One region of the Priestia sp. AB genome, then DNA from elsewhere that is predicted to be linked to it. Evidence: riboswitches for the same ligand, from Rfam matches in the RefSeq annotation. Region 1 holds a riboswitch; each other region holds the start of a gene.

Region 1 (5,084 bases):
ATCCGACTGCGTCATTTCCATTGACGCAGATTTGCAAGATGATATCAGCGTTATTCGTACTTTTATAGAGAAATATTGGCTCGGGTATGAAGTCGTATATGGTGTTCGAGACAGCAGAGAAACCGATACATTTTTTAAACGAACCACGGCAGTAGGGTTTTACCGTGTAATGAATAAGCTAGGAATTCAGCTCGTTCAAAATCATGCCGATTTTCGTCTCATGAGCAAACGTGCTCTTGGTGAACTTATGAAATATAAAGAAGGCAACGTCTTTTTGCGAGGCCTTGTACCATTAGTAGGATTTCGCTCCACGGAAGTCACATATGACCGCAAAGAACGGACAGCGGGCGAATCAAAATATCCGTTAAAGAAAATGCTTGCTTTTGCATTTGATGGAATTACATCTTTTAGCGTAGCGCCAATACGCCTATTAACGCTGCTTGGAGGAGCTTCTTTTCTCTTTAGCATTGCGTTTGGTATTTACGCGCTGATTCAAAAATATTTAGATCATACGCAAATTGGCTGGACGTCTCTTATTTTATCAATTTGGCTTGTAGGCGGCCTGCAGCTGATGGGAATGGGTCTTGTCGGAGAATACATTGGCAAGATTTTTAACGAAGTGAAACAGCGTCCTAAATATGCGATTGAAAGAGATTTATATACAAAACACTCATTAGACACACAAAAAGATTTGCTTATGCATTAATAAGAAGCTTCTCCTAAATGGAGAGGCTTTTTTTGTTAAAGCGTTTATCATAATTTTTAAGTGAACAGGAAATGCTACTACTAAAATTTCTAAGGAGATCAACATCTATGAAAAGACTATTTTATACAGTCAGCACTTCTTGTTTTGTTTGGCTTGCTTTTGCAGCCATTCATGTCAACGCTCTTTCGATTGAGAAGCTTCCGATGAAGAAATCATCTGAACAATGGTCGGTTGAACTGACAAAAGCGAGCATGACGGGAGATAATCAGCTAAAGTGGAAAAATAACGTCTATCATACATATGGATTAACCGTTGAAAACATTGGAAAAGACGTAGAGCGCGTGCAGGTCCAAGCTTTTCGGCACGAAGGAAAAAATAAGGCGAAATACAGCTTGTTTTCTCCTATTGAAAGGTCTAACTTAAGCAAAAGCGGTCAGCGCTTTCGCTATGCGAATTTTGCTGTTCCTGGAAAAGCGGCAGGTTTAGACATTATGATTAACTGGACGGACGAACGAGGCAATCATCAAGAACATTTTGAATTTAAATAAAAGTCTTCGCTTAGGCGAAGACTTTTTTTGCAGGAATTTATCTCTGCATGTGGAAGACGAACACGAAAGGAGAGGTCGTAATGATTGTAAAAGCTACTGAAGAAGAAATACAGGAAATTCGGACGAAATCTGCTGATGCACTGTTTGAAGGAACAACGCATCAGTTTCAACCGTCAACTGAACGCGTAAATGAATTAATTGATAATGCCCTTCAAAAAGGATGTTATTATTTAGTATCTAGACAAGAAAATAAACTCGCAGGCTGGGTTCTTGCGGGACCATCTGCCGACTTCTTTTCAAAAGAAGAAATTGGCTTTATCTACGAATTATATGTTGTACCCGAATACCGCGGGCAAGGTTTGGCCAAGCCGTTAATGCAAAAAGCAATTGATGAATTGTCTATCAAAGGATACCGTGAAATCAGACTCAGCGTTCATGCTGGGAATTTTGCACAGCATGTGTATCGTGAACTTGGATTTGTAGATAAACAAATATCAATGAGCTTCCAAGTGGTAAAACGTCCGTAACGTTAGTGAATGTCAGCGAGTCCATAAAACATAAGATATTATACATGCGATGAGGTTCGGTAATGAAAGTAAAAGTAAATAAGTAGCCCAAACAGCGCCTTTATCTAGTACTTCAACGGCTCCTCCACCTGTATTGTCTGAGGAGGGGGGATCTTCAAGCGCGTTCATAATTAAAGCCGCCGCTGCTAAAATAACCCCTCCGATGCTTCCAGTTGTTTTGACAATTGCAATATGGAAAGTAGATGAAAAGGCAATGCTGAGAAGCAGCAGCAAGCTTCCCAAAAAAGCAGATAACATATATCGTTTCATGTGCTCACCATCCTTTATGAAAGCATACCATATTTTACTTCTTTTTTCTTTTTATTGAAAAGCTATTGACGTAACCTATAAAACATATTAGAATAGTCAGAAATAATTTAAAAACGAAATATTCTTATCTAGAGAGGTGGAGGGACTGGCCCTTTGAAGCCTCAGCAACCACAATTATTGAATGGTGCTAATTCCAGCATAGCCTAGCTCTGACAGATAAGAAGAGGAATCTTTTTCTATGATGAAATCCTCTTCTTAGGAAGAAACATTTCGTATAGAAAAGGTGATGACATTGAATAATACACAAACGGCTTTATGCATTGACGATTATTTAGATCTATACTTATTAGCAAAAGAAATAAATGACGAAACGTGGCAGCAAGAAATTTTAGCCGTGCTAAAAACGCAGCAAAATCGTTCATTTGAAGAAAAACAATCCGCCCTAGTTCAAGAGATATGGGAAGATTTTAAACAGTTAAATGAAGATATTTCTTTTACGTATCGCTTAATTCAAGAAGAGCCAACTAACGAACAATTTCAGGCTAAATTAAGGCACTTGAGAGAACGGCGGATCACGCTGAGCCGTGAGTTATATTTAGCTAAAAAACAGTATGTTGAACACACGCAATAAAAAGATCTGCTTGAGAAACAAGCGGTTTTTTTACGTGAAAATGTTAGAATCGTTATATTTCGGGTAGTAAATGGATAAGACAAGCAAAGGAGGGATAACAGTGGCCCAAGGTGTATTATGTGAAGTGAATGAGTGCATGTATTGGAAATCCGGAAATAAATGCAGTGCAGAGTCCATTTACGTTGTGAGTCCTGAAAGTAGTCACCATGTTTCTGAAACGGAAGAACCTGGCTGTAAAACTTTTGAACCCGCGAGATAAATGCTAGTTTTTATAAAAAAGCATAAAATGAACGATGCGCTGACGAAGTTGAGTCGGCGTTTTTCTATTTTTTTAAAATACTATTACTTAGGTGCAATACTAAATACATATTAAAAAAGCAGTGCCTATGTCTAATTGTGCGTTTAAACAAAATGATAAGATAATTTTTTTGTTTTTCGACAAAAGAAAAGTGAGAGAAAGGTGATAGAATACAAATATACAGCCTAGCTGTCTTTTAGCACAAACTTATATGAAAGCGCTAACAAAAGGCTGTGTTCATCTCGTTTTGACAGATTGGAAAAAGGGGAGACGTTTATGCAGGGGAAAACTCAGGGGAAAGAATTGAAACGCGGGTTAGAAGAAAGACATGTGACGCTGATGTCCTTAGGAGCAGCCATAGGGGTAGGACTGTTTCTTGGATCTGCATCTGCTATTAAATTAGCAGGGCCAGGAATATTATTGGCGTACGGATTTAGCGGAATGATTATGTTTTTTATTATGAGAGCACTTGGAGAAATGGCGATTCAAAAACCTGTTGCAGGTTCATTCAGCAAGTACGCACGCGACTACTTAGGGCCGCTCGCTGGTTATTTAACAGGTTGGAACTACTGGTTTTTATGGGTTGTAACATGTATGGCTGAAATTACAGCCGTTGGTATTTATATGGGGTATTGGTATCCGGATGTACCAAACTGGATTTGGGCGTTATCGGCGCTTGTCATCATGACAACGGTTAACTTCTTAGCTGTTAAGGCATATGGTGAACTGGAATTTTGGTTTGCACTTATTAAAATTTTAGCGATTGTATTAATGATTGCCGTTGGATTATTAATGATTGTGTTTGGAATCGGCAACGGCGGCGTTGCGACTGGTATCAAAAACTTGTGGGACAACGGCGGACTGTTCCCGAACGGATTCAAAGGTATTTTGCTGTCGCTGCAAATGGTCATGTTTGCGTATTTAGGAATTGAAATGATCGGCGTTACCGCGGGAGAAGTGAAAAATCCGGAAAAATCTCTAGCAAGAGCGATTGATTCTGTCTTTTGGCGTATTCTTATTTTCTACGTCGGAGCGTTATTTGTCATTATGTCGATTTATCCGTGGCAAGAAATCGGTTCACAGGGAAGCCCGTTTGTATTAACATTTGAAAAAATCGGCATTCCAGCGGCGGCTGGTATCATTAACTTTGTTGTACTAACAGCAGCTCTTTCTTCTTGTAACAGCGGTATTTTTAGTACAGGCCGTATGCTGTTTAACTTAGCAGAACATGGAGAAGCACCAAAAGGATACGGTCAGCTTACAAAAGGCGGCGTACCGGGAAAAGCTGTTTTAGCATCAGCGGGTGCGCTATTAGTCGGAGTAGCGTTAAACTACATTGTGCCTGCCAAAGTATTTACGTGGGTAACAAGTATTGCAACATTCGGTGCGATTTGGACATGGGGAATTATTTTGCTTTCTCAAATTAAATATCGCAAAACGTTAAAAACAGGTGAAGAGGCAAAACTGAAATATAAAATGCCTTTATTTCCGTTAACATCTTATGTGTCACTTGCGTTCCTAGCGCTAGTGGTGGTTTTGATGGCATATAATCCAGATACAAGAATTGCAGTTGTCATCGGACCATTATGGTTTATCGGTCTTATTATCGCGTACTACGCAAAAGGATTCCATAAACGAAGTCAAGGTTCAGCTGCAGCTGAGCAAAAGCTAGTAAAATAAAAGAAAAGACCTCTTTCTTGGAAAGAGGTCTTTTTTTATTAGTTTATGTGCAAATGATTAGTTTGTTTTAAGCGATCATTGGTACGTATGAATAATGTAGAAAATATTCTATTTATTTTGTACTATTTAGTTAGAGAATTCGTTAACCGTTAAGTGGTAATTGAAAGTGGATAAGTATATTAGTTTTAAGCTTTTTAACGCCGTACAGTGCATCGAAAAGTTGGGAGGAAATAGGCAGAAATGATAGAAAGATTTAGTGAAAAAGACATAAAGGAGTTGCTAGTGCTATCTAAGTTGGAAAAATGGGATTATAGCGAAGCAGATTTACATACGATTTTTTCATCTGGAGACGTATTTGGGCATAGAAATGAGAAAGGTAACATTG
Region 2 (5,084 bases), on a different contig from region 1:
CATGCCAAATGGAGAAATCAAACAGTTGGAATTCACAGGGAAAAAAGGCATTATAGAAGGAGACCATTTAACGATTTTTCGAAACATCAGTGAACGTACAAAAATCGAACAGGAGCTTCGGAATAACGAAGAGAAATTCAGACAGATTTTTAATGGTTCGATCGATGGGTTAGTTTTATGGGACGGCAAGCGAAATATTATTGATGTAAATTCTTCTCTTTGTGATATTCTAGAACTCAGCAAAGAGGAGATTTGTGCGTACTCCATGGAGGATTTTATTTCTTCAGCGAATTTGGATGCGGTCATTGAGCATAAAGAAACGATTGAGCAAAAAGGGGAAGCTGAAGGAGAGATTACGTACATTACGGGGAACGAAAAAGTTAAAAATATCGAATTTTCCACGAAAAAAGATATCTTGCCAGGTCTATATATGACGCTTTTAAGAGACGTAACGGAACGAAATCAAATGCAAGAGCAGATTCGAAAATCGGATACGCTTCAAGTAGTCGGACAGTTAGCAGCTGGGATTGCGCATGAAATCCGCAACCCGATGACAGCTTTAAAAGGGTTTGTTCAGCTGTTAGAAAGCAGCATTCAAGAAGACCACTCTCTTTATTTTGATATTATTAAATCTGAATTAAAAAGAATTGAAACCATTATTACAGAGTTTCTCGTACTCGCTAAGCCACAGGCCGTAAAGTTTGAAAAGAAAAATCTAGCTGCGGTTGTTAAAGAAACGATTGATTTATTAAATGCTCAAGCGCTTTTAGAAAATATTCAGTTTGAACTAAGTGTGTCTCCTCAGCTGCCAATGGTGTACTGCGAGCCGAACCAGATTAAGCAAGTACTAATAAATGTCATTAAAAATGCAATTGAAGTCACGTCAAACGGAGGAAGAATTATTGTTGAAGTCTACTCTACAGAGCCGCACTACGTGACGGTCTCCATTCGAGATCAAGGGGATGGAATGCCCGAAGAGCGCATCAAGCGCTTAGGAGAACCATTTTATACGACAAAAGAAAAAGGAACGGGACTCGGTTTGATGGTCTCATATAAAATTATCGAAGAACATAAAGGGCGAATTGAAGTGGAAAGCAAAATAGGAGAAGGCACAGCTTTTCATGTTATTCTTCCAGCTTAACTAGAAAGGATAAAAAATATGTACTACGGAGAAATGAATTTATTTTCTGATTTGAAAATTTATATTGTAGCCTCGGAAACAGGGGTTCAACATATTTGGTTTGATAGCGATGATCATAATGAGCAGCTTAAAGAACTTGTCCATGACGAGAATTATCACCATGTGAAAGAAGCGAAGCGACAGCTGCAGGATTATGCTGAAGGGCGCACGCTAACATTTGATTTGCCTTTGGATATAAAAGGAACAGACTTCCAAAAAGAAGTGTGGCTAACGCTTAAAGGTATACCTTATGGACAAACGTGGTCTTATAGTGATGTAGCGGATTCTGTTAATCGCTCTAAAGCCGTAAGGGCTGTGGGACAAGCGAATCGTCGAAATCCACTGCCTATTATTTTACCTTGTCACCGTGTGATTGGAAAAAATGGAGCTTTAACAGGTTATGCAGGCTCCCAAACTCATATAAAAGAGAAACTATTAATGCTTGAAAGAAATGTAGCAAAAGGCGCTCTGGAGTTAAAATAACTATTCACCGTCCAATTTCCAGCCTTCTCCCTGCACAAAAACACCGTCAATTTGCTGAGGAGAAGGGAGGGAATTTAATTCTTCATCTTTGGATAAATCGAATAGCTGATAGTGCTGCTTACGATTCAGCGCTTTGTTTTTATCTGTTTTTTGCTCTGAACTCATATTTACTCCCCCTTATTCAAAAAGAATCCCCTATAATATATGTAGAAAAAGAAGAGAGTACTGTTACAATTGTGTTACAAATGCAGCTGAAAACCAGTGCTCAACAAAAAAAAGCCGCATAGCAGCGGCTTTTTTTATTGAGCAGATTGCAGCAAAACTTTTTGAATGGATTCCAAAGACGGGGAATGGATAATTCCATGCTCTGTAATAATGGCCGTAATCAGTTCGCTTGGCGTCACATCAAAAGCAGGATTGTACACAGAGATTCCGTCTGGAGCAATTTGTGTATCTCCAATGTGCGTTACTTCTTTAGGTGAACGTTCTTCAATAGGGATGCTGCTGCCGTCTTGAATAGATAAATCAAATGTGGACTGCGGCGCTGCTACGTAAAATGGAATACCGAATGCTTTCGCTAAAAGAGCAAGTCCATATGTTCCAATTTTGTTAGCCGTATCGCCATTTGCTGCAATGCGGTCAGCACCTACAATAATCCCATTAATTCCTTTTGTTTTAATGGTATGAGCGGCCATATTATCCGTAATCAGCGTCACGTCCACTCCCGACTGCTGAAGTTCCCAGGCTGTTAAGCGAGAACCTTGAAGAACGGGTCTTGTTTCACAGGCAAATACTTCAAGCGGAATATCACGCTGCTTAGACAAGTGAAAAGGTGCTAAGGCTGTTCCATAATAAGCTGTAGCAATTGAACCAGCATTACATATTGTCATGATTTTATCCTTCTTTTTAAATAAAGAAAGAGCATGATCCCCAATTCGGTAGCACGTTTCTTCATCTTCTACTTGAATTTGAATAGCTTCATGAACAACTTTTGTTTTAGCTTCATTAACGGACGAAGCGGATTCAGCGCTTTTCGCTACGCGCTCCAATGCCCAAAATAAATTGACGGCAGTAGGGCGTGAACTAGCTAAATACTGTTGATCAAGAGCTAGCTTTTTGTTAAATTCCTTGACTGAATCTGTGTCATAGCTAAGCGCAGAAAGAGCAAGACCAAAAGCCGCCGTAATGCCAATTGCAGGGGCTCCGCGTACTTTCAAGGTAGTGATAGCATCCCATACGTCTTTAATGGTTTGCAGCTTAATATATTCAACTTTGCCAGGAAGCTGCTGCTGATCTAATAAAGTAATATATGATTCATTCCATTCCACTGAGCGCGGAAGTGATAGTGTATTTGTCATGCTGATACCGATCCTTTCATTGTGTACATTATTCGTTATCGAAGTAAATGTTCAAATTCATTTGGTGAAACGTCTTGTTGGTGCAGAAGCAAATAGCGTCCAATTTTTAACGCAGTACGTTTAGCGTTAATTTTTCTTTCCTCTGAAGAAATTTCGTCTAAGTCCGCCACGTGAGCTAAGCCAATCGTACGTCGAATGATTTCACATCCTGCATATCCAACAGCATCTTGCCACGTTTGTGTTAAAATTTCATGTAATAAGCGCTCATCTTTAGCGAAAGGTTCATTGTTTTCAGAATGCCAAAGCGCAGTAAAGGTATCTTTGAATACGTTCCATGTGTTCGTAATGTGTGCAAATAACGGTTCGCGATTTGTTTCTCGAGAAAGAGCATTTAAAAATAAATTCGCAACAAATTGCCCTAAATCGAATCCAAACGGACCGTAAAAAGCAAACTCTGGATCAATCACTTTCGTTTCTTGACTGCTAGCAAAGATGCTGCCTGTATGTAAATCACCGTGGATTAGCGTTTGCGCATTTGTTAAAAATTTATATTTTAATTTTGCTGCTTGTAGCTTTACATCACCATCATTCCACAATTCTTCTACATCAGGACGCAGCGCTTTTTCAAATTCATTTGTATCAATATCAAAAAAAGGATCTGTAAAAACTAAATCTTCCGTAATATTGCATAAGTCGGGGTTGTTGTACTTAACAACTTCTTCTTTTTTATCCTGAGGTTTTAAGGCGAAATCAGACGTTTTGAACGCAATATGTCCTAAAAAAGAACCGATATGCTGTGAGATCAGAGGATAACTTTCACCTTGAATAAGTCCGGCGCGAGAAATCGTTAAATGAGACAGGTCTTCCATGACCGTAACAGCAAGCGTTTCATCGTGGTAATAAACAGCGGGCACAAGTTCTGGCGTAAATGCACCGAATTGCTTGAGCGCATTGCTTTCAATTGTGGCACGGTTCAAGGATAGAGGCCAGCTTTCGCCTACAACTTTTGCATAGGGAAGCGCTTGTTTGACGATAATGGATTTATTGGTTTGATCATTTATGATGTGAAAGACGAGATTTAAGTTGCCGTCACCAATTTCACGGGCAGTCAGTGCTTCTGTGGCATCAAAAAGACCTAGCTTTTTCACAAGTTTGATTGCTGAAATTTCTGTTAAAGGGTGATACTTCTCTGTTTTTGTTGTTGACATCGGAATCCCTCCATAGTTTATTAAACTGATTTGTTTACTAAGTTAATAGGTTTAAGAATATATGGAGGCTTTTATAATTTTAGAAAATATAAAAGCCTCTTTCGTTAGAAAGAGGCTTGATTGTAGTGTTCAAACCTCTTATCTGCCAGAAAAAATTACTTTCTGTTGGAATTAGCACCGTGCCTTTGTAAAACATGTTTTACGGGTGTGATCCATCTTAGGATGGAATGACGGTCGGTTGCTGGGCTTCACAGGGCCAAATCCCTCAGCCAACTCTTGATAAGAGTACGATTAATTATTCAATTTTGATTTGTTTGAATATTTTATGATATCTGGTGAAAATCGTATCATGCAAAAAAACGGCTGTCAATACATAATTAATAAAATTCTGTACGGCGATCTGTAAAGACGGGAATTTGTTTACGAATTTCTTTTACAAGTTCCAGGTTAACGTCAGCACTTAAAAGTTCTTCGCTATCGCCAGCTTCAGCGATTATTTCTCCCCACGGATCGATGACTAAGGAATGTCCGGCAAATGTGTTATTAGGATCTTGGCCTACACGATTACATGCGATTACATAGCATTGATTTTCGATTGCACGGCTAATGAGCAGGGCTTTCCAGTGGGCAAGTCTTGGAGCCGGCCACTGAGCGACAACAAACAAGACTTCTGCTCCGCTGCTAGTATGAACCCGTATCCATTCTGGGAAACGAATATCGTAACAAATAACTCCTGCGCACAGTGACTGTTCAAGTGTAAAAAGGTTTTTTGCTGTTCCTGCTTCTAAATACAGGTGTTCATCCATTAATTTAAATAAGTGCAGTTTACTGTATTGTGATACTTCACGACCTTTT
Region 3 (5,084 bases), 880 kb from region 1:
TGATGGCTTTACTCACAGCCATTGAAAAAAACGACAGCCGCTCTCTTGTGTTATGGGGAGGTGTCACGGATATGGTGCTGACATATGAAGAAAGAGAAGATTTAAGAAGAATGATGAAGCGAGTGATTGGAGGAACTCCTTCTAAATATCCTGAAAGATATGAATGGAGGACACCTTTGCATCGTGCTCATCTCGTCGAGCCGCCGGTCTTGCTTATTCATGGTTTAGAAGATAAAAACGTATCGATTGATCATTCCTATCAGCTCGAATCTAAATTAAAGAAGTCCAATAAAAAAGTTACCAGCTGGTACTTCGAAAACTTTCCACATGCTTTTCCACCAAAAGAAAACCGAGAAACGGTGAAGAAGTTAACGAAGTGGATGAAAGCGCAATAAAAGATATGCTACGATAGAGAAAACAAGTAGAATAACAGTGAGGAGTGAGAAAAAATGGGGATGCCGCTAGAATTAAATACAATGATTGTGACAAAAGGCAACGAAAAACGTGTAACGGATAACATTTTTCAAATTGAGAAAAAAGGATATCGCTTGTATCCGTTAGATATTCCATTAAACATTCACAAAACGAAAACTGGAGAATGTATTGGAACTGCTGTTGTGCGTAAGGTAGAAATGGAACAGGAAAAAACCATTGTCACATATGAACTGACAAAATTACATTCGACTAACTAAAAAACCGATCGTCTCTAAGACGATCGGTTTTTTATTAGACCCTAGGTCCGCCTAATGTTGAAATATCAGATGCCACATCATTAAAACGCTTGAAATTAGCTTTGAATTTAGCAGCAAGCTCAGTTGCTTTTTGATTATAAGCTGTTGCATCGTTCCATGCTTTAGAAGGCTGAAGCACTTCATCAGGAACTCCCGGAACATGAGTTGGAATCGATAAACCAAAAATAGCGTCTGTTACTGTTTCGGTATTAGCTAGTTCTCCTTCAAGGGCTGCTTGAACCATAGCTCGAGTGTAACTTAACTTCATTCGTTCGCCGACGCCGTATTCACCACCGGTCCATCCAGTATTTACAAGGTAGACATTTACATTATGTTCATCGATTTTCTTTCCTAGCATTTCTGCATAAGTTGTTGGAGCAAGAGGTAAGAAAGGCTCACCAAAGCATGTAGAGAAAGTAGCCTGTGGCGATGTTACGCCACGCTCTGTTCCAGCTAACTTACTAGTGTATCCGCTCAGAAAATGGTACATCGCTTGTTCTTTTGTAAGCTTGCTGATTGGAGGCAAGACGCCGAAAGCATCAGCAGTTAAAAAGACAATAGCTGTAGGGTGCCCAGCAACGCTTGGCAATACCGTATTATCAATAGAGTCAATTGAATAAGCAGCACGAGTATTCTCTGTTAAACTATTATCATTGTAATCTGCTACTTTCGTATTTTGATTTAACACTACATTTTCCAGTACGGCGCCGAAGCGAATTGCATTGAAAATTTGCGGTTCTTTTTCTTCGGAAAGCTGAATGCACTTCGCGTAGCATCCTCCTTCAATATTAAATACACCAGAGCTTGACCAACCGTGCTCGTCATCTCCGATTAAACGACGGTTTGCATCAGCAGAAAGCGTTGTTTTACCCGTTCCAGATAAACCAAAGAATAATGCAACGTCACCTTCTTCTCCTACGTTGGCAGAACAGTGCATGGATAGAATATTGTTTTGAGGAAGCAAGAAGTTCATCACTGAGAAAATAGATTTTTTCATTTCACCAGCGTATTCAGTTCCTCCAATTAGCACAATGCGTCGCTCTAACGAAAGAATAATGAAGGTTTCAGAATTCGTCCCGTCTGTTTCAGGATCAGCTTTGAACGTTGGAGCTGCTACAATTGTAAACGGCTTCACATCATCATTTGTTTTTTGTTCGGCTGAAGGGCGAATGAATAACTGCTGAGCGAATAGGTTGTGCCATGCAAATTCATTAACTACTTGAATTGGTAACTGATACTTTTTATCAGCTCCAGCATATCCATTAAAAACAAAAAGTTCATCCTGCTTCTTTAAGTGGTTTAAAACTTTTTTGTATAGCGCATCGAATCGCTGAGCAGAAATTGGCTGATTGACAGGTCCCCATTCAACCGTTTTTGAAGACACAGCATCGCTTACAATAAATTTATCTAAAGGAGAGCGACCTGTATATTTTCCGGTTTCGACTGACACAGCACCTGTAGAAGTCAACGTTCCTTCGCGTCGAGCTAGAATTTTTTCAACAAGTTGTGGAACAGATAATTGGTGTTTTGTTGTTTTTAATTGAAGCAAACCATTTAATTCGATAGACATATCAACAGTACTCATGTGCACTACCTTCCTTTTTTAGCTATTATTTATTCATTAATGTTTGAAATTTATAATTAGTATAACACATTTATTTAATTATTCTATACTATTTAACTAAAAATGTTTGTGTATTATAAAAAAATGTACGTTATACCTATTTTGGACACCTGTATATGTGCTAGGAGCGAAAAAAGTGAAGCTATTTTAAGTGAAAGCCTCATTTTGATCTGTCTTATTAACTAAACTTAGTGATGATTCTTAATAAGGTGTACTATTTCGGAATTTGAGTATGTTACATTAAAACAGATTCAAACATAAAGAGATGATTTCCATTTGAATGTTGTTGACAGTGAAGCGCTTTTTCATGTATTATATGTCCTTGAACGGATACTCTCTTATCCCGAGCTGGTGGAGGGACAGGCCCTATGAAACCCAGCAACCATCGTCATTTTTTTGTGTAGACGATAAGGTGCTAACCTGATGCAAGGGCACAACCTTGATCGATAAGAGTGAAAGGCTTATGTAGAATTTGATACCTTTCCTCGATACAAGGAAAGGTTTTTTTATATTTTTTAACGTGTAATGAAAATAAGGGAATGAGTACCGTATCACAATGTATCGTATTTATAAGGAGGAAAACTGATGTCAACACAACGTCGTCTGTTCACGTCAGAATCTGTTACAGAGGGACATCCCGATAAAATTTGTGACCAAATTTCTGACTCAATTCTTGATGCTATCCTAGCAAAGGATCCAAATGCTCGTGTTGCTTGTGAAACAAGCGTAACAACTGGTTTAGTTTTAGTAAGTGGTGAAATTACAACTTCTACTTACGTGGATATTCCTAAAACAGTTCGTGAAACAATTAAAGGAATTGGCTATACTCGTGCAAAATACGGATTTGATGCTGAAACTTGTGCAGTATTAACATCTATCGACGAGCAGTCAGCTGATATCGCTGCTGGTGTAGACCAAGCGTTAGAAGCACGTGAAGGTCAAATGTCAGATGAAGAAATCGAAGCAATCGGAGCTGGGGACCAAGGCTTAATGTTTGGTTATGCATGTAACGAAACAAAAGAATTAATGCCTCTTCCAATTTCATTAGCTCATAAACTTGCTCGCCGTCTAACAGAAGTACGTAAAGAAGAAATTCTTCCTTACCTTCGCCCGGATGGTAAAACACAAGTAACAGTTGAATATGATGAAAACAACAAACCTGTTCGCATCGATACAATTGTTATTTCAACTCAGCATCATCCAGAAGTAACGTTAGAGCAAATTCAACGTAACTTAAAAGAATATGTTATTAATCCAGTTGTTCCAAACGAGTTAATTGATGAAAATACAAAGTATTTCATTAACCCAACAGGACGTTTCGTAATCGGAGGTCCTCAAGGAGATGCTGGTTTAACTGGTCGTAAAATTATCGTTGATACTTACGGCGGATATGCTCGTCATGGCGGCGGTGCATTCTCTGGTAAGGACGCAACAAAAGTAGACCGTTCAGCAGCTTATGCAGCTCGTTATGTTGCGAAAAACATTGTAGCAGCTGATCTTGCTGATAAATGTGAAGTACAACTAGCATATGCGATTGGTGTTGCACAACCAGTATCTATTTCAATTGATACATTCGGTACAGGAAAAGTTTCTGAAGAAGTACTAGTAGACGTAGTACGCAAAAACTTTGACCTACGTCCAGCAGGCATCATTAAAATGCTTGATTTACGTCGCCCAATTTATAAGCAAACAGCAGCTTACGGCCACTTTGGTCGTACGGATGTGGAGCTTCCTTGGGAGTTCACAGACAAAGCGGAAGCATTAAAAACTCAAGCTTTAGCTAAATAATAAAAAAATCTCCGTGAAAACGGAGATTTTTTTTATGCCCATTGAATACCTGCAGCAGATTTTTCTACGACGCCTTCATATTCTGAAAGCAAATGCTGAAAAATGGCGTCCCATGATTGAGTAAGAGCATAGTGTCTCGCTGCATGGCCAAAGTGAAGCCGCTGGTGCAAATCATCGAGTAAACCTGTAATAGCCGAACTGAATTCTTCTAAGGAGTGAGGTTTGCAAAGGTAGCCGTTTCGCCCGTGCTGAACCATCTGTTTAACTCCTCCTGCATTTGCTGCCACTACAGGAGTTCCAGAAGCAAGAGACTCCAGTACAACATTTCCGAAGGTTTCTGTTTCTGAAGGAAAAACAAACAAATCAGATGATGAATAGATATGAGCAAGTTGCTTACCTTCAAGGAAGCCTGTAAATGTCATATGCTCAGATGCTTGCTGTTGCATTTGTTCTTTTAAAGGGCCGTCTCCCACAATAACCCAGTGAATTTGATGGCGGATATGATCAGGTAGAGATCGTGCAATTTTTATTAAAAAATCAGCGTTCTTTTCTTTAGCTAATCTTCCTACATATGTTAAAATGTAGGGCTTTTTAATATTATATTTAATACGAATATCAAAGCGGTCATAGTGGGGATGAAATAATTTATGATTTACTCCTCGCGACCAAATAGATACGTTGTGAAACCCTTGTTCTTCTATCTGCTGTTTGGTCACTTCAGAGGGAGCGAATATTTTTTGTACAGGTTTATAAAACCATTTCATATATTTTTGCAGTGGTACACGCATTTTTTCAAGTTCATAGTGAGATAAATAATCATCAAAATTGATATGATAAGAGCCGACAAGAGGAACACCTAATCTTTTCCCATAATAGGAGCCGCAAAGCCCCATTGTAAAAGGAGTGGCCAAATGAATAATAGAAGGATTGAATTCCTGCAG
Region 4 (5,084 bases), on a different contig from region 1:
CATACGTTTTGTAGTTGTTGAAACAAAAGGGCGTAGCCTAGAACAAATTGAAACGGACATGGCAGCTCGGTCTGCAAGGAAGTCTTTAAATCGAGTTGAGCGTAATAAATACGTCTAATTGTTTTAAATGCTTTAAATATAAGAGGCTGCGATAAAAGTATGTTAGCCGAAGTGAAAAACGAACCACTGATCAAACACTTTGATTAGTGGTTCGTTTTTTTATGGTGAACGCAGGTTTCAGCTGTTTTGTTGCTTCTAGCAGTTGATTGGAGAGCAAGGCGAAGACTCCTGCGGGACAAGCGGAACAGATGAGACCCCGCAGGCGCACAAGCGACGAGGAGGCTCATCGGCCGCCCGCGGAAAGCGAAGCCTTGCACGAAAATCAACTGCGGGGTAACAAGCGGTTCAGCTCATGTATCCCATTTGCCTTTAGATTGAATTCATTTCGTTATGTCTCAACCTCTTTTGGAAAAATGTGCATAACTCTTAACGAAACCTTGTAGCAGAAGGCGCAGTCAAACGTTATAATAGATAATAAATGATGATATATTCTCTATATTTGTCATATATTTGTATTACATATGTAATTAAAGAAAAACATTCACTTGATATACTGTTTAATGACTTAACTTTATCTTAAAATTTACAGTGAACTGCCTGTTTATAGAGGCTTAGAACATACACAGCAAATGGAGGAGCAATCATGGCAAACGAAAAGATGCAAGAAGGACTTAATCGTTTTATCAAGGAAGATTTAAATGACCTTTTAGGTAGACTGTTCCCCTTAATGGACCGGGAGTGTGCCGAAGAAAAAAGAAAGCTTATTGAAACAGCAGTAGAGTACATTTATTCGTCAGGATATCACCAAGGAGCAAAAGATTTAATCGAAACACATCGAAAAGACGATTATAAATTGTTAAGGCAAAAATTAGCGTCAACGCCTCCTAAAAACTAATTTTTTTGAAATTTCTTTTGACAACATAAATGTAAGGTGTTAAGATGACTCTACATTCAAAATATTATAAACAATTAAAACTCTTATTGAGAGAGGCGGAGGGACTGGCCCTGTGAAGCCCGGCAACCATTTAACATTCTTGTTAAAAAGGTGCTACATCCTGCAAAGCGTACAGCTTTGAAAAATAAGAGAGGATTTCATAGATACTATGCCTCTCTATTCGTGATAGAGAGGCTTTTTATTTTATGTGAATATGTTTTGAATGAACAATTTTATAAAAATGCATCAGGTGCTGTGGAACGAATGTACGCAGCTTAAAAGGGAAGACCGGTGAAAAGCCGGCGCGGTCCCGCCACTGTAATGGGGAGCAACTTATTAACCACTGTTTCATGTTGAAATGGGAAGGGATAAGAAGCGATGAACCTAAGTCAGGAGACCTGCCTGTTGTATGCACTTAAGCTCTACGGGATATAGAGAGGAGTGAGGAATACGTGTTGAGAAAAACAGGCTATCTCAACTTTAGTTAAGTATGCGTATCATCTCTCTTTTCATTTCGAAAAGAGAGATTTTTTAGTTTATCGATAAAAAATATACAGGGAGTGGAAAAAATGAGCAGTGTAAAAAGTTCAAACTTAGGTTATCCAAGAATTGGTGAAAAACGAGAATGGAAAAAAGCGCTTGAGCAGTTTTGGGCAGGAAAACTAGAGAAAGATATCTTTCTGCAGGAAATTGAGGCTCTTCGTCTAGGGCATCTGAAAAAACAGCGTGATGCAGGAATTGAATTGATTCCAGTCGGTGATTTTAGCTTATACGATCACGTGTTAGATACAGCCGCTATGTTTGGTTTGGTGCCAAAGCGCTTTGATTATGACGGAGGACCGGTATCGCTTGAAACGTATTTTGACATCGCCCGAGGAACAAAAGGTGCGGTAGCTTCTACGATGACAAAATGGTTTAACACAAATTATCACTACATCGTACCCGAGCTTGAGGAATGTACGCCGGCACTTGTAGAAAATCGCCCGCTTCAATTTTACAAAGAAGCAAAGCAGAAGCTGAATATTGAAGGCAAGCCCGTTATTTTAGGTCCAGTAACATTTGTAAAGCTGTCAAAAGGATATAAAAAAAGTGAGTTTGAAAAAGTAGTTGAACAATTTGTTCCGCTTTATGCAACTATCTTAGCGGAGCTGCAGGCAGAAGGAGTAGAGTGGGTACAAATAGATGAGCCAATTTTAGCTACAACGCTATCAAAAGAAGACCTGGCGCTGTACAAAGAAGTCTATCAAACTTTGAAGGAAGCGGCACCGAATGTAAAAGTCATTTTGCAAACGTATTTTGACAGCGTTGATTACTATAAGGAAGTCGTGTCTCTTCCTGTTGAAGGAATCGGTTTAGACTTTGTGCATGACCGAGGAGAAAATCTCACTGCGCTTAATAAATATGGTTTTCCGACTGATAAAGTGCTGGCAGCAGGAGTGATTGACGGACGAAACATTTGGCGTGAAAGTTTGGATGAACAACTTTTAACGATCAGTGAAATTGAAGAAGCCGTATCAAAAGATCGTCTAATCCTGCAGCCTTCATCAAGTCTACTACATGTTCCTGTCACGGTGAAAAATGAAGAGACGATTGATCCAGTATTGAAAAATGCGCTCTCTTTTGCAGATGAAAAGCTACAGGAAATCACGCTGTTAACGAAAGCGGTACAGCAAGGAAAAGAAGCAATAGAAGAAGAAATAAGCGTAGGCAAACAGGCAATTCAAGCATTAAATGGATCATCTTTTCGAAATCATCAAGACGTGCAAAAAGAGCTGAAGCAGCTGCACAGCTATAAAGCAGAGCGCCAAGCGCCGTTTGACGTACGTCAGCGCGTTCAGCAAGAAGCGTTTCAGCTGCCGCTTCTTCCAACGACAACGATTGGAAGCTTTCCGCAAACAAAAGAAGTGCGAAAAGAGCGTCTAAAGTGGCGTAAAGGCGAGTTAAGCGATGAAGCATATGAAGCGTACATTAACAAGGAAATAAAAAAGTGGATTGAAATTCAAGAAGAGATCGGCTTAGATGTCCTTGTGCACGGAGAGTTTGAGCGTACGGACATGGTCGAATACTTCGGTGAAAAATTAGGAGGCTTTCAGTTTACGAAGTTTGGGTGGGTACAATCTTACGGTTCTCGCTGCGTGAAGCCGCCGCTTATTTACGGAGATGTATCGTACGAGCAGGCGATGACGATCAAAGAAACGGTATACGCACAGTCTCTAACCAATAAGCCGGTTAAAGGAATGCTAACGGGTCCCATTACGATTTTAAACTGGTCGTTTGTGCGTGATGATATCCCGCGCTACGACGTCGCAAATCAGATTGCGCTTGCTCTTAGAAAAGAAGTGGAAGCACTTGAAAGTCAGGGCATCTCGATGATTCAAGTAGATGAACCCGCGCTGCGTGAAGGACTGCCGTTAAAACGAGAAAACTGGGAAAATTATTTAAACGCCGCGGTGTACGCATTTAAGCTAGCCACGGTATCCGTGCAAAATGAGACGCAAATTCACACGCATATGTGCTATTCGGAATTCGAAGAGATTATCGATGCGATCAAAGCGCTTGATGCCGACGTCATTTCCATTGAAACGTCTAAAAGCCACGGTGAATTAATTTATGCGTTTGAAGAACATACGTACAATCAAGGAATTGGACTTGGCGTATATGATATCCACAGTCCGCGCGTGCCGAAGCTTGAAGAGCTGACACGAAACATTGGCCGCGCTCTAAAGGTGCTTGATCCTGCATTATTTTGGATTAATCCCGACTGCGGCCTTAAAACAAGAGGAATCAGCGAGACGGTTGAAGCTTTAAAAGTGATGGTTGAGTCTGCAAAACAAACAAGACAAAATTTATTACAAAACGTTTAATAACAAGAAAGTAAAGATCAAGCAGTGTAAACGCTACACTGCTTGATCTGATGGGTTTTTTAAAGGCCAAAAATATCCATTGACACTTCCCGTAGATTTTTGTATCTTTTTAAAGGTGTTTTTAAAATCAGGGAGGTAAAACATGAGTAACAACAGTACGCAGCACGTTAAAATTGTAACAGCAGATCCATCAGCGCTAGGCCTATTCGGACTTGCCATGGTGACACTTGTTGCATCGTTTCAAAAGCTTGGGGTAACCGATGGTGTTTCATTGGTATTGCCATGGGCAATTTTTTTAGGCGGGATAGGGCAGCTAATCGCGTCTATGCAAGATTTCAAACATAATAATACCTTCGGCGCAACGGCTTTTGGTGCCTTTGGGTTATTTTGGTTAGGTGTCGGCATGACATGGCTTATTCAGCTTGGAGCATTTGGGGAAGCGCTCGCAAAAGAAGCGGATCCGAAGCAGCTCGCATTTGCTTTTGTCGGCTACTTAATTTTCAGCGTTTTTATGACAGTTGGCGCAATGGGCACTCATAAAGTATTATTTATTATTTTTGTGTTAATTGATTTCTTATTTATTGGATTATCGCTAAGTACATTTGGTGTGGCATATGAGTACACGCACTTACTAGCAGCAGTGTCAGAGCTATTGATTGCTCTGTTTTCATTCTATGGATCTGCAGCGGCTGTATTAAATACTCACTACGGTCGAGTTGTGCTTCCGGTGGGCAAGCCGTTTGGTGCATTTATTAAATAATCAAGACGTTAATTAAAAAGCGAAGTAGGGTTGAATTCTGTATGATGCAGAGGTCAATCCTTTTTTGTTTGGGTATTTTTATATATAGTAGAAAGAGATAGTTATATGTAATAGAAGCTTTTAGAGAAAAAAGAGAAATACATAATGAAAGGAAACGTTCCAATGATTATAAGACAAGTGGATGAAAAAGATTTAAACCAATTAATTACGTTAGAAAACAAAGGCTTTACATCCGAAGAAGCTGCCTCAAAAGATGCATTTATCACGCGGATTAACACCATTCCTGATACGTTTATCATTGCCGAAGAAAATGAAGAAATAATCGGATATGTGAACGGTCCCGTCATTTCAGCACCGTTTATTACGGATGATTTGTTTGAAAAAACGATTTCGAACCCTGAGACAGGCGGTTATCAAAGTATTTTAGGAATCGTTGTAAATCCCAAGCATCATCACAAAGGAATTG

What was found. Region 1 has a riboswitch for S-adenosylmethionine ahead of POF52_RS04690 (hypothetical protein). Riboswitches for the same ligand answer to the same signal wherever they lie in the genome.
Region 2: it holds a riboswitch for S-adenosylmethionine, as region 1 does, so the genes downstream of both, mtnK (S-methyl-5-thioribose kinase) here and POF52_RS04690 (hypothetical protein) in region 1, are expected to answer to the same signal.
Region 3: it holds a riboswitch for S-adenosylmethionine, as region 1 does, so the genes downstream of both, metK (methionine adenosyltransferase) here and POF52_RS04690 (hypothetical protein) in region 1, are expected to answer to the same signal.
Region 4: it holds a riboswitch for S-adenosylmethionine, as region 1 does, so the genes downstream of both, metE (5-methyltetrahydropteroyltriglutamate--homocysteine S-methyltransferase) here and POF52_RS04690 (hypothetical protein) in region 1, are expected to answer to the same signal.

Annotation. Positions count from the first base shown of each region.
Region 1 covers NZ_JAQMYN010000001.1:915,031-920,114, forward strand. The annotation lists gene POF52_RS04670 (glycosyltransferase family 2 protein) at 1-706, shown strand, start outside; gene POF52_RS04675 (hypothetical protein) at 814-1,254, shown strand; gene POF52_RS04680 (GNAT family N-acetyltransferase) at 1,335-1,781, shown strand; gene POF52_RS04685 (hypothetical protein) at 1,794-2,090, opposite strand; SAM riboswitch class I at 2,212-2,313, shown strand; gene POF52_RS04690 (hypothetical protein) at 2,377-2,721, shown strand; gene POF52_RS04695 (DUF1540 domain-containing protein) at 2,822-2,980, shown strand; gene alaP (alanine permease AlaP) at 3,296-4,699, shown strand; gene POF52_RS04705 (GNAT family N-acetyltransferase) at 4,940-5,084, shown strand, end outside.
Region 2 covers NZ_JAQMYN010000002.1:500,897-505,980, reverse strand. The annotation lists gene POF52_RS08810 (PAS domain S-box protein) at 1-1,141, shown strand, start outside; gene POF52_RS08805 (methylated-DNA--[protein]-cysteine S-methyltransferase) at 1,160-1,663, shown strand; gene POF52_RS08800 (hypothetical protein) at 1,664-1,828, opposite strand; gene mtnA (S-methyl-5-thioribose-1-phosphate isomerase) at 1,963-3,021, opposite strand; gene mtnK (S-methyl-5-thioribose kinase) at 3,057-4,229, opposite strand; SAM riboswitch class I at 4,365-4,515, opposite strand; gene POF52_RS08785 (carbon-nitrogen family hydrolase) at 4,607-5,084, opposite strand, start outside.
Region 3 covers NZ_JAQMYN010000001.1:35,946-41,029, forward strand. The annotation lists gene POF52_RS00190 (alpha/beta hydrolase family protein) at 1-395, shown strand, start outside; gene POF52_RS00195 (DUF2584 domain-containing protein) at 450-692, shown strand; gene pckA (phosphoenolpyruvate carboxykinase (ATP)) at 727-2,316, opposite strand; SAM riboswitch class I at 2,691-2,808, shown strand; gene metK (methionine adenosyltransferase) at 2,941-4,143, shown strand; gene POF52_RS00210 (glycosyltransferase family 4 protein) at 4,176-5,084, opposite strand, start outside.
Region 4 covers NZ_JAQMYN010000004.1:453,552-458,635, reverse strand. The annotation lists gene POF52_RS15660 (sugar porter family MFS transporter) at 1-118, shown strand, start outside; gene POF52_RS15655 (hypothetical protein) at 263-397, shown strand; gene POF52_RS15650 (hypothetical protein) at 704-955, shown strand; SAM riboswitch class I at 1,036-1,146, shown strand; cobalamin riboswitch at 1,226-1,414, shown strand; gene metE (5-methyltetrahydropteroyltriglutamate--homocysteine S-methyltransferase) at 1,564-3,858, shown strand; gene POF52_RS15640 (acetate uptake transporter) at 4,001-4,618, shown strand; gene POF52_RS15635 (GNAT family N-acetyltransferase) at 4,763-5,084, shown strand, end outside.